4 regions of the Methylophilus sp. DW102 genome follow, and region 4 is predicted to be linked to each of the others. Evidence: predicted binding sites of a transcription regulator. Region 4 holds the regulator's gene; each other region holds the start of a gene.
The links. The regulator sigma-54, encoded in region 4, starts transcription at its own class of promoters, with help from an activator protein. The targets are predictions, from matches to a motif close to TGGCACNNTTCCTGCT.
Positions count from the first base shown of each region.

Region 1: a site for sigma-54 is predicted at 1,156-1,171, ahead of AACH41_RS11885 (type II secretion system protein). Genes of this name have one in related genera too.
Region 2: a site for sigma-54 is predicted at 1,873-1,888, ahead of nifH (nitrogenase iron protein). Genes of this name have one in related genera too.
Region 3: a site for sigma-54 is predicted at 1,372-1,387, ahead of AACH41_RS13930 (TorF family putative porin). Genes of this name have one in related genera too.

Region 1 covers NZ_AP029023.1:2,518,561-2,521,772, reverse strand. The annotation lists gene AACH41_RS11890 (type II secretion system F family protein) at 1-1,123, shown strand, start outside; gene AACH41_RS11885 (type II secretion system protein) at 1,246-1,689, shown strand; gene AACH41_RS11880 (GspH/FimT family pseudopilin) at 1,702-2,160, shown strand; gene AACH41_RS11875 (type II secretion system protein) at 2,241-2,816, shown strand; gene AACH41_RS11870 (prepilin-type N-terminal cleavage/methylation domain-containing protein) at 2,800-3,212, shown strand, end outside.
Region 2 covers NZ_AP029023.1:865,122-868,333, reverse strand. The annotation lists gene nifD (nitrogenase molybdenum-iron protein alpha chain) at 1-727, opposite strand, end outside; gene nifH (nitrogenase iron protein) at 872-1,747, opposite strand; gene AACH41_RS04100 (group II truncated hemoglobin) at 2,182-2,634, shown strand; gene AACH41_RS04095 (hypothetical protein) at 2,668-3,212, shown strand, end outside.
Region 3 covers NZ_AP029023.1:2,923,307-2,926,518, reverse strand. The annotation lists gene AACH41_RS13940 (YifB family Mg chelatase-like AAA ATPase) at 1-908, opposite strand, end outside; gene AACH41_RS13935 (accessory factor UbiK family protein) at 954-1,202, opposite strand; gene AACH41_RS13930 (TorF family putative porin) at 1,459-2,424, shown strand; gene glnK (P-II family nitrogen regulator) at 2,485-2,823, shown strand; gene amt (ammonium transporter) at 2,839-3,212, shown strand, end outside.
Region 4 covers NZ_AP029023.1:261,451-264,662, reverse strand. The annotation lists gene lptA (lipopolysaccharide transport periplasmic protein LptA) at 1-275, shown strand, start outside; gene lptB (LPS export ABC transporter ATP-binding protein) at 284-1,027, shown strand; gene AACH41_RS01185 (RNA polymerase factor sigma-54) at 1,034-2,578, shown strand; gene tyrS (tyrosine--tRNA ligase) at 2,624-3,212, opposite strand, start outside.

The sequences.
Region 1 (3,212 bases), 760 kb from region 4:
GTTAATTGGTACCCGAATTACGCCAGTTGAGATTAAGCCCAAGAAAACGGGTGCTGTTGCGATTAACCTGTTTGAAGAGAAAATTACCAGTCTTGAGGTGATGATTTTCAGCAAGCAAATGTATACGCTGCTTAAAGCCGGTATCCCGATTATGCGCGCCCTCTCTGGGATTCAAAGCTCCGTAGGTAACCCTAAGCTGGCGCAAGTGGTGGGTCAACTGCGCGTGAGCCTGGACTCAGGCCGTGAATTGTCGGTTGCCATGACTGAGCACCCCAAGGTATTCAATGGCTTTTATATCAGCATGATCCGCGTGGGGGAGACCACAGGTAACCTGGACAATATTTTTCTGCGTCTGTCCGAGCATATCGAGTTTGACCGCTTTATGCGTGGACAAATCAAGTCAGCCTTGCAATATCCTATGTTTGTGATTACCGCCATGGCCATTGCCATTGTGGTGATCAACGTCATGGTGATTCCTCAGTTTGAAAAAGTGTTTGCCAGCATGCATGCTGATTTGCCGTTCATCACTAAAGTGCTGATTGCGTTTTCAAGCTTTATGCGCAACTACTGGTTTGTGCTGATTGGCATGATAGCCGCCGCAGGTTGGTCTTTTAAAGCTTATGTTAAAACGGCAAGTGGTCGGTCAAATTGGGACCGTATCAAAATGCGTATCCCGATTGCCGGCAAAATTATTTTTAAAGGCACCATGGCCCGTTTTGCCCGTAGCTTTGCGTTGTCTACACGCAGTGGTTTGCCCATTCTGTCAGCTTTAAGGCTAGTGTCACAAACAGTCGAAAACGACTATATTTCAGCAAAAATCCTAAGCATGTCTGCTGGCATTGAGCGCGGCGAAACCATACTAAGAACCGCTACGCAAACCGGCGTGTTCAACTCACTCGTTTTACAAATGATCGCCGTTGGCGAAGAGTCAGGCTCGCTGGATACATTAATGCAGGAAATTGCCGATATGTATCAGGCAGATGTGGAGTATGACGTCAAAACATTGGGTGCGCAGATTGAGCCTATTTTGATTATCTTTTTGGGAGCCCTCGTCCTAGTGCTTGCATTGGGGGTATTTTTACCAATCTGGGACATGAGTTCTGTGATGCTAAAAGGTAGCTAGTTTTGGGTGTCGTGGAATGGACCAAAATTGTCTGGCATAGTATTTGCTAATGACAATTTAACGCAGTGTTAACCTGCCACTGGGATAAGAACGACAGGGCATTTTGATTAGGAGTTTTAGTAATGAAAAAACAAGCTGGTTTTACATTGGTTGAATTGGTTGTTGTGATTGCAGTGCTTGGTATTTTGGCGGCTACGGCGTTGCCAAGATTTGTGAATGTGCAATCAAACGCAAGGGTTGCTGCTGGAAATGGGCTGGCGGCATCTTTACGATCTGCTGCTAATTTGGCTAGAGCTTCCTGGGTTGCGGCTGGTAGTAATGCCGCTGCATTGCAAGTAACGATGGATGGTCAAGCGGTCACAGTAAATAACTCCGGATATCCTACCGCTGATGCTGCAGGCATTGTTGCTGCATTGCAGAGTTTAGATGCTCAATTTACAGCGAGTCACAATAACGGAGTATCAACTTTTCAAGTGGGTACTTTCAACACATGTACAGTTACTTATACTGCCGCGACGGGTGTTGTTAGTACTGCAAATTTAAGTGCTGGTAACTGTGGAGGCTAACAAAAAGTACTTATGAAATCTGATGGCTTTACGCTTGTCGAGTTGGTTGTGGTAATTGCTTTGACAGGCGTTATGGTGGCTGTGGCAATGCCCAGATTCGCAAACGGCGATATCTTCGAAACCCGCGGTGACGCGGGTTTACTTTCATCTACATTACGCTATGCGCAAAAAACAGCGATTGCCCAGCGTCGGAATGTGTATGTGATTCTCAATAATGCGGTGCCAGATACGGTTAGCTTATGTTTCGATACCGCGTGCAATCAGGCAGTGATCAATCCTGAGACGACTGCTGCATATGTATTTACCAGCAGCAAGAATGTGGATATCACCTCAGACAACGTAAGCGTGGGCTTTGACGCACTCGGGCGGGTGGTGCCTAATTCTACGGTTAACTATAAAGCGACCAACAAGAAAAATAATGCGCAATCTGTGACCGTGACTGTTGAGGCGGACACCGGATACATACACTGATCAGTCCACCAGTGACAGGCTGGATAATAACAATGCATCACAACAAACATCACTCTTACAGACAACCAGGCAAACCTTGCATGCGCTTGCAAGCAGGTTTTTCATTGGTGGAGATGGTGGTGTTTATGGTGATTGTCACCACCGCCATCGCCGGTGTTATCGGTGCGCTCTCATTTATGGGACGTCATTCTGCAGATCCGCTGGCGCGTAAGCAAGCAATCGCCATTGCTGAATCCCTGATGCAAGAAATTCAACAAATGCCTTTTACATTCTGTGACCCGGATGACACGAATGCCTCTACGGCGACGAGTTATGCAGATTGTACCAATCCACAAAACGCGAGTTTAAACGGGCCTACGCCCTCTACTGAAAGCCGTTACAGCGCGACCGATCCCTTTGATAATGTGGCCGATTATGGTGGATTTGCCATGCCCGGTGGTGGGTGTGCCGGCATTTGCCGCATTGGTAACGCGACGGCGTTACCGGGCTTAAATCCTTACGCGGCATCCGTTACAATTACTCAGGCGGGCGGGAGCGGCGCTTTTGCTGCGCTGCCAGCCGATGCGGTGTTACAGATTGTGATTACGGTGACAGGTCCAGCCGACACGACAGTCCGGCTGACTGGATACAGGGTTCGTTATGCGCCGAGAATTTAACCAACCCAAATCTGCTGTATCAGGCTTCACCTTGGTGGAGTTGGTCATTGTTATTGTGGTGATGGCAATTCTGGGTGGCATTTCTGTCACCTTTATCAAAAATTCCGTTTTAGCTTATGTGAATTCCGAGGCTTATTATGAGCTCGCCGATCGCGCCGATATCTCATTGCGCCGTATGTCACGCGATATCCGCAATGCTTTGCCCAATAGCGTCTGGGTGGCCGCTGATAATTCCTATGTAGAGTTTGTGCCGATCAAAGCTGGCGGCCGCTACCAGCAGGATACGCTGGATTTTGTCAGTGCGAATGACACTTTTAACGTACTTGGCGACCCGGTGCCTTCAGTGGTTGCGGGTGATCAGCTAGTCATTTATAACCTTGGCATCCTAGCGGCGGA
Region 2 (3,212 bases), 600 kb from region 4:
GGATGCGGCTGGACCAGGCATCGCCACCGATGTTGTAGTCACCAATAATGGCCACGTCATAAGGGCTGGACTCGAATTTGTTTTTGTCAGGGTCGGTTTTGTCAAACACAAAGTCGCGCACGGCGTCGTTGGCAATGTGGTGACCCAGCGATTGCGACACGCCACGGAAGCCTTCGCAACGTACAGGCACAATCACCTTGCCTTCGTACTCTTTGGCTTTTTTCTTGGACACGGCTTCGATGTCGTCGCCAATCAGACCAATCGGGCACTCGGACTGCACGGTAATCCCCTTGTTGAGGGGGAACAATACCTGAATTTCGTCAATGATTTTTTCCAGTTTTTTGTCACCGCCAAACACGATGTCTTTTTCCTGGAAGTCGGAGGTAAACTGCATGGTGCCGAAGGTGTCGATACCGGTGGTACCGATGTAGTAGTTACGGCGTGACGCCCAGGAATACTGGCCGCAACCGACCGGGCCATGCGAGATATGCACCATGTCTTTAATCGGGCCCCATACCACGCCTTTGGAACCGGCGTAGGCACAACCACGGATGGTCATTACCCCTGGCAGCGATTTGATGTTGGATTTCACATCACACTCGGATTTGCCTTCTTCATACACATTCAAATGTTTTGCACGTTTTTTGGCGGACTTTTCAGGATAGGCTTTTAACACCTCCTGAATCAGCTCTGCGCCGTTGACATTTACTTCAGCAGTCGCACTCATCGTTGTCTCCTATGTTCGACTAAAAACCAGTGATAAAAAGAAACTTTTCAAAAATTGTTGAAATTGCCCGGAAGTAACCTCCTCAACTTTTGAAACCGTCTCTGGAGGGGTTGGCAAGGGGCAAAGCCCCCTGCCAAAGACTGATTAAGCTGCAGTCGCCGCTTTACCAATCAGTGTTTCATCCTCTTTCTTCATGATGCCGAAATCCATCAACAGGTCTTCCAGCTCATCCATGGTGATCGGGGTTGGGATGGTACCGTTACCGGCGTTGGCGTGAACTTTCTGCGCCAGTTGACGATATTCCTCAGCTTGCTTGGAGTCCGGGGCGTATTCCAGCACGGTCATACGACGCAACTCGGCGTGCTGCACCACGTTGTCACGTGGCACAAAGTGGATCAGCTTGGTACCCAGTTTGCCTGCCAGGGCTTCTGCCAGTTCCAGTTCCTTGTCAGTCTGGCGTTCGTTACATACCAGGCCACCCAGACGCACACCGCCGGAGTTGGCGTATTTCAGAATACCTTTAGAAATATTGTTGGCGGCATACATCGCCATCATTTCGCCGGACATGACGATGTAGATTTCCTGTGCCTTGTTTTCACGGATCGGCATGGCGAAACCACCGCACACCACGTCACCCAATACGTCGTAGGACACATAATCCACGCCGTCATAGGCGCCGTTTTCCTCGAGGAAGTTGATCGAAGTAATCACACCGCGACCAGCACAACCCACGCCAGGTTCTGGACCACCGGATTCCACGCAACGGATGTCGCGGTAACCGATTTTCATCACATCTTCGATTTCCAGATCCTCGACAGAACCCGCTTCTGCCGCCAGGGACAATACGGTGTCCTGTGCTTTTGCGTGCAGAATCAGGCGGGTAGAGTCGGCTTTAGGGTCGCAACCGACGATGAGGATTTTCTGACCCATTTCGGCCAACGCAGCCAGCGTGTTTTGAGAAGTGGTGGACTTGCCGATGCCACCTTTGCCATAAAATGCAATTTGACGTAATGCAGCCATAATGAAGCTCCTTAGGTTTAAATGAAAAATTCGTCGCTATACGCAGCCATCTTCCGATTCCGAATCGCAACCTAATCACTTTTCTTATCAGGCGATGGAGGGTGTCGGCCATGTAGCCTGTCTATGGCAAGTAGCGTGCCAACAGAAAAAATAAAAGTTAAGTGTTTGATTTATATTTATATTTTTACAAAAACGCAGACGACATTTCCTTAAATACTTTCTGTCGCAAACACGACAAAAGCGGCGCCCAGCGTGCGGTATGAAACAAACCTTTCTGCATACGGTCAGCCGCCTTTCAATGCGTTGCTTCATGCATCAACTGGCCGCCAAGCCTCATCCAGGCTTGATCCTTGCCTTCTGCAGATCAATTGGCATAGCTGTTGGTATAACACTTGCTGAATCAGGACTATCTGTCAGTTCCCAGAGAGGTCAGGATGCATCAGCCATTACCCCCCATTAATCCGGCGCTGGATACCAGCCGCCACAAACCGGTCGCGCAAATTCAAGGCAATCCGCACTTTGCACAAATCGGTGGAGAAGCGGTCATTAGCCGTCTGGTCGACCGCTTTTATGTGCATATGAACACGGCACCGGAAGCTGCCGCAATCCGCGCCATGCATGCGGCAGACCTGTCTGAAACCAAGGCGGTGCTGGTGCAGTTTCTGATCGAATGGCTGGGTGGCCCCAAGGAGTACAGCCGTGAACGCGGCCACCCCCGCCTGCGCCAGCGACATGCCATGTTTGGTATCGGCGAGGCAGAAAGAGATGCCTGGATGTTATGCATGCGGCGTGCCCTGCTGGAAGTGGTGACAGATGCCACGTTAAGGGCACAGCTCGATCAGGCTTTTTTTAAAACGGCAGACTTTATTCGTAACCAGCCAGCGTAACCCCTGGCCTCATTTATTTAGGAGAACCTTGCAATGACCACCATGGAAAGCACCATTTTCGGCAAACTCAATGCCGCCAACCGTTTGCAAAATCCGGTATTTAAAGACGCCACCAAAGTGCCTGGACGTTTTGGCTTTCGTGGCGAACTCGCCATCAAGTTTGCGCCGCAACTGGCCGATGAAGCACGCCCGCCAGAAATCACCTGCGACCAGGTCATGGCCTATGCGCAGGAGGGCGAAAACGGCATGCCTTTTTTTACCGGCTACCTGTTGTCATTTGGTTATCTGGATTTACTCGTCGATGCACTCAAAGACGTGCTGCTCCCGGAAGGCAAATATATCGTCTTCTGCAACAATATTGACCTGTTGAAAAAGTACACGGTCAAGATGAACGGCAGCACTTTCTACATCCTGCCCATTGATGAAGCCACGGTATATAACGAGCTACTGGAACTGTTGCGCCTGGAAAAAAATGACCTAAAAAAACTGGATACTGGCGCCAAGCTGGATGCCGTTATTGCCAAAGCGATGAGCTTCAGTGCCAACTTCCCTGAAATCAGCTATGAGGAAGGCTTGAA
Region 3 (3,212 bases), 360 kb from region 4:
TCCAAAAATAATACGCCGTGATGGGCGAGGCTGATTTCTCCGGGTCTGGGCACACTGCCGCCACCCACCAGTGCCACGGCAGAGGCGGTGTGATGTGGCGCCCTGAATGGCCGCTTTTTCCACTGGCTGGCCGGAAACTGGCCGGTCAGTGACAAAATTGCCGCACTTTCCAGCGCTTCCTGCGTAGTCATGTCCGGCAAAATGCTATTAAATCGGTTCGCCAGCATGCTTTTGCCTGTGCCTGGCGGGCCGCTCATCAATAAACTATGTTGACCCGCCGCGGCAATTTCCAGGGCGCGCTTGGCGCGTAATTGACCTTTGACTTCGAGGTAATCCGGAAAGCTTAACGAGGATTCTGACAGCACCAGCGGGTGAGGGGACAGCGATTGTTTGCCCGACAGATGGGCGCAGACTTCAAGCAAACTATTCGCGGCAAAAATGGAACAGCCCTCTACCAGGCTTGCCTCATGCGCACTCTCCTGGGGCAAAATCGCCGCCCTTTTGTGCGCCGGGCCCTGAATCAGTTGGTAAGTCATCGCCAGGGCGCCGCGTATCGGCCTTAACTCGCCTGTTAGTGCCAGCTCACCAGCGATGACATAGTTGGCCAGCGCTTGTTTAGGTAATTGCCCGGAGGCTGCCAGAATCCCAAGCGCAATCGGTAAATCGTAACGGCCACCCTCTTTGGGCAGATCTGCCGGTGCCAGATTGACTGTAATCCGCCGCGCCGGGAATTCAAACTGTGCGGTTTGAATCGCGGCCCTAACCCGGTCTTTGCTCTCTTTCACTTCGGTTTCTGGCAGCCCGACGATAGTGAAGCTGGGCAGGCCATTGGCGAGATGCACTTCTACCACCACTTCTGGTGCATCCATCCCACTCAGGGCCCGACTGTATAACACGGCCAAACTCATGTAGCACTCCCGCACCAAAGAATGCTAACAATTGTAAATTAAATTTTACTTTATGGCGGCGTTGGCTTGTTCTAGCTGGCTGATTTTTTCTTCAAGCTGTTTTAATTGTTGCTGCGTGCGTGCCAGCAATGCGGCCTGAATATCAAATTCCTCGCGCGAAACAAGTTCCATTTTGGGGAGCATGCCCTGAATTAGTGCATGCAAGTTGGTTTCAAGCTCTGAAATGGGGCTTGAATCAATTAGTTGTTTGATTTTAAAAGATAATTCTTTAATTTTTTCATTTGAAAATAGCATGGCAGGCTCTCCTTAGGGTCACATTCTAGCATGTAAGGCCCTCCAAAAAAGGGGTGTAAATGGTTGATTTTTATGTGTTTTCAATTAAAAACATGTTGTTGTGCTGCTAATGTAAGTATTTAATTTAAGCATTTTAATTAAGATATTGATTTTTAATGTTTATATGGGTTGGCACGTGCCTTGCTTTTAGGTCAATGTTGTTTCATTCTCGTTTACAACAATTTGATCAAGATTTTCACAGAGAGAGGACCTATAAATGCGTCAATCTATTTTGCTCACAGCAGTATTGAGTGCAATGTCATTTGCACAAGTTTCATACGCAGCTGAAGAAGCCAAGGAAGAAGCCAAATCTGACTGGACTGCCACTGGTAACATCGGTGTGGTATCTGACTACTACTTCCGTGGTATTTCACAATCCTGGCATAAGCCAACCGTGCAAGGCGGTATGGATATTACGCATTCCAGCGGTTTCTATACTGGCCTTTGGGGTTCTGGTGTAACACCAAATACTTATCCTGATGCCACTACTGAAATTGATATCTATGCCGGTTATAACGGTACGATTCCAACCGTAGAGAAATTAGGCTACACCGTTGGTATTTACGGCTACCTGTATCCAGGTGGCTCATGGAAAAAATACAGAGGCTCTACTACACTTGATAGTAATGGTAACCCAGACCCAAACAGACCTTTGACGCCAGGGGGTGGGCGTTGGGATACTTACGAAGCAAACGTTGGTATTTCTTATGACTGGATCAGTGCAAAACTGTCATACACTCTGACCGATTGGTTTGGTGCAGATAAGTCTACTGGTTGGAACGGCAGTACTAAGGGTTCAACTTATATTGAGCTGAACGCTGCTTATCCATTGCCATGGTGGGATTTGACATTGATTGCCCACGTTGGACGTTTGGATGTGGCTGGTAAACTGGACACACAGTTCACTACCGATGGAGGTGCAAACTTCCCTAGTAGCTCACTTTCAGGCGCAACTAATCCAGACTACACAGACTGGAAAATCGGCTTAAGCAAAGCATTCAAAATCGGTGCAACAGAAGGCTGGAATGCAGGTGTGTACTGGATTGAGTCTGATAACTCACGCTACTGGGGTTACAGAGGCTACGGCGGCTCAAGCTTTAATGGTAAAGGCACTAACGGCGCAGTGGAAAGCAAAAACCTGAATGATGGCCGTTTGGTTTTAACATTAGGCCGTACATTCTAAGTAAGCAAGTTTTAGATCTGGCGGGCATGTGCCTGCCAGAGTTAACAACGGGAGAAGCAAATGAAATTTGTATCCGCAATAATCAAGCCATTCAAGCTTGATGAGGTGCGTGAGGCTTTGTCCAATATCGGCGTACAAGGCATCACTGTCACTGAAGTCAAAGGATTTGGCCGTCAAAAAGGGCACACTGAGTTGTATCGTGGTGCTGAATATGTCGTAGATTTTTTGCCTAAAGTTAAACTCGAAGTTGCGATCAAAGATGACATGCTGGATCAGGTCGTAGACGCGATTGAAAAAGCAGCCGCAACAGGCAAAATCGGCGATGGCAAAGTCTTTGTCTTCGATTTGGAACAAGTTTACCGTATACGTACCGGCGAAACCGGTCCGGATGCGCTATAAGAAAGGGCTTCTGTTATGAAGAAAATTCTTTCCATATTATCGCTGGTCGCCGTGATGGGTCTGGCGGCAAGCCCAGTCAGTTATGCAGAAGAAACTGTGACCGAAACTATCACAGTGCAAGAAACCGTTTCTACTGATGCGGCACCTGCGGCCGAAGCGCCTGCAGCGGCCGAAGCTGCCCCTGCTGCTGAAGCAGCACCAGCCCCGACGCTGGATGTGGGTAATACCGCGTTTATGATTGTTGCCACTGTGCTGGTGATTTTGATGACGATTCCTGGCCTGGCTTTGTTCTATGGCGGTTTGGTGCGTCAGAAAAACATGCTGTCAGTGCTGATGCAAGTGTTTGTTGTCTTCTCTATGATTTCTGTATTGTGGGCTGCGTATGGTTA
Region 4 (3,212 bases):
CCTGGGTTAAACGTGGTGAAGACATCGTGACCGGGGACTACATCAGCTACGACGCCAACGCCGAGTATGCCGAGGTGATTGGCGGCACCAAAGCCAACCCGAACGGGACGGCTGGCAGCCGCGTCAAGGCCACCATACAGCCTAAAAATAAAACCACACCACCTGTCATTGACAACAAGCCAACCTCTCAACAGGGGTTACGGATGAATCGCTCCTTGCAACTCAAGGTCGAACCTGCCCCTGCCGAAAACACTGGTGAGCAAGGCAAAGAGTAAGCATAAAGATGGAAACCATGGCAGCAGATCAGAACCATTTGCAGGTTAACCGCCTGAAAAAAACCTATCAGGGCCGTACCGTGGTCAAAAACACGACGCTTGAGTTACGCAGTGGCGAAGTGATCGGCTTGCTGGGTCCCAACGGGGCAGGCAAAACCACCAGCTTTTACATGATTGTCGGGTTGGTTGCGCTGGATGAAGGCAACATTACGCTGAATGGCGCCGACGTGAGCCGCGCGCCCATGCATGAGCGCGCGCGCATGGGCCTGGCTTATCTGCCCCAAGAAGCATCCATTTTCCGCAAGCTCAGCGTAACCGACAACATACTCGCCATTCTTGAAACCCGTCCCTATACGGAAGAGCAGCGTGAGGCGAGGCTTGAGTCCTTGCTGGATCAATTGCATATCCAGCACATCCGCAACAGTCAGGCCGTCAGCTTGTCTGGCGGCGAACGTCGACGCGTTGAAATTGCGCGCTGCCTGGCCACTGACCCTAAATTTATTTTGCTGGATGAACCGTTCGCCGGGATTGATCCGATTGCGGTGATCGAAATCCAGAAAATCATCCGCTACCTGAGCAGTCAGAATATTGGTATTTTAATCACCGACCACAATGTGCGCGAAACGCTGGATATCTGTGACCGCGCTTATATTGTCAATGAAGGCGCTGTGTTTGCAGCAGGCACGCCCGATGAAATCATTCAGAATGAAGGTGTGCGTGAAGTGTATCTGGGCAAGAATTTTAGGCTGTAATCCGTCATGAAACAGAACCTGCAATTACGTATTTCGCAAAATCTGGCGCTGACGCCGCAGCTGCAGCAATCGATCCGTTTGCTGCAACTTTCCACGCTGGAACTGAACCAGGAACTGGAAACCATCCTGCAGGAAAACCCGTTACTGGAAATGTCAGACGGTGAAGAAGGCGAGTTTGAAGATAACACACCGCCTCCCCCCACTGTAGAAGCTGAGCCGACAGATGCCAGCTCGTTTGACATGGCAACGCAGCAAGAGATCACCGCACCGGCAGAAAGTCTGCGTGAAGACTTGCACGATGAGCTGGGCGGGAGCGAGAGCGACCTGCCCAATTTAAACGAGGAATTCACGCCGCCAGAGTTTGAAGATGATTATGAAGAGTTTGGCAGCACCAGCAACTGGGACGAAGCCGGACGCAATCATCAGGAAGACGAAGACAGTGACTTTTCCAGACAGGAAACCACCAGCATCAGTTTGCGCGAGCATCTGATTGATCAGATACAACTGGCACATTTATCGCAACGTGACATGAGCCTGGTCAAACTGCTACTGGATAGCATCACTGATGATGGCTATCTGGAGCAAGATCTGCAGGAGATTGTGGAGCACTTGCCACTCGAACTTGAGGTCGAGCTGCTGGAACTGGAAACCGCCCTCAAGCTGATCCAGAATCTGGACCCTGTAGGCGTAGGTGCGCGCGATTTACGCGAGTGCCTGCTCTTGCAACTGACGCGTTTGCCGCAAGAAACGCCACACTTGCAAACCGCCATTGCCATTGCCAAAGACCACCTGGCGCTGCTGGCCAACAAAGACTTTGTCAAACTGCGCAAGGTGCTTGGTTGCGATGAAGCGGTACTCAAGGCGGCGCAGCACCTGATCCGCCAGCAAAACCCCAGACCCGGCAGCGAGTTTTCCAGCTTTAGTCACGATCACTTTATCCAGCACGATGTGGTGGTTAAAAAAATCAAGGGCATTTGGGTCGCCTCTTTAAATGATGGCGTGATCCCCAAACTGCGCATCAACCAGATGTATGCGGACATCCTCAAGCGCAACCGCGAGAGTTCAGGCCAATACCTGCAAAGCCAGATGCAGGAAGCCAAGTGGATGATTAAAAATATCCAGCAGCGCTTCTCGACCATTTTGCGCGTGTCACAAGCCATTGTAGATCGCCAGCGCAACTTCTTTGAACATGGTGAAATTGCCATGCGGCCACTGGTGCTGCGTGAAATCGCCGAAGAACTCGACTTGCATGAAAGCACAGTTTCCCGCGTCACCACGCATAAGTATATGCTCACACCGCGTGGCGTCTATGAACTCAAATACTTCTTTGGCAGCTCGGTGGCCACAGATGCAGGCGGCTCCTGCTCTGCCACCGCTATCCGCGCCTTGATCAAGCAAATGGTGGCCGAAGAAAACCCGAAAAAGCCTTTGTCGGACAACCAGATCACCGACACACTGGCACAACAAGGTATCGTCGTTGCCCGCCGTACCATAGCCAAATATCGCGAGTCCCTGAATATTCCGCCCGCGAACTTGCGCAAAACGCTCTAAACAAAAAAGGCCGCAGATGCGGCCTTTTTTGTTTCTCAGCTCAAATCACCTGATTGTGATCTTGGCAAATTTACGTTTACCCACCTGTGCGATCACTGTCACACCTTTAGTCAAAGGCAGATTCTTATCATCCACCTTGACGCTGTCGAGCTTGACGCCTCCTTGCTGCACTGCGCGCATGGCTTCACTGGTGCTTTCAACCAAGCCCGCCTGTTTTAACAATTGGCTAATGCCGATGCTCTCGCCTTCAATGGTCACTTCAACTTCGGGCACGTCATCCGGGATGCCGCCTTTGGCACGGGTCTGGAAGTCCTGCAAGGCTTTTTCAGCCGCGGCTTGACCATGGAAACGCGCCACAATTTCTTGGGCAAAGCCGACCTTGATATTGCGGGGGTTTGCGCCACTGGCGACTTGCGCCTTCCATTCGGCAATGGTTTCCAGCGTCGCAAAAGAGAGCAAATCAATATAGCGCCACATCAGTTCATCTGAAATCGACATGATCTTGGCAAAAATAGTCTCTGGCGCCTCGCTAATGCCAATGTAGTTACCGAGTGATTTAGACATTTTATTGACGCCATCCAACCCTTCCAGCAACGGCATCATCAGCACACATTGCTGCGACTGGCCGGCCTGC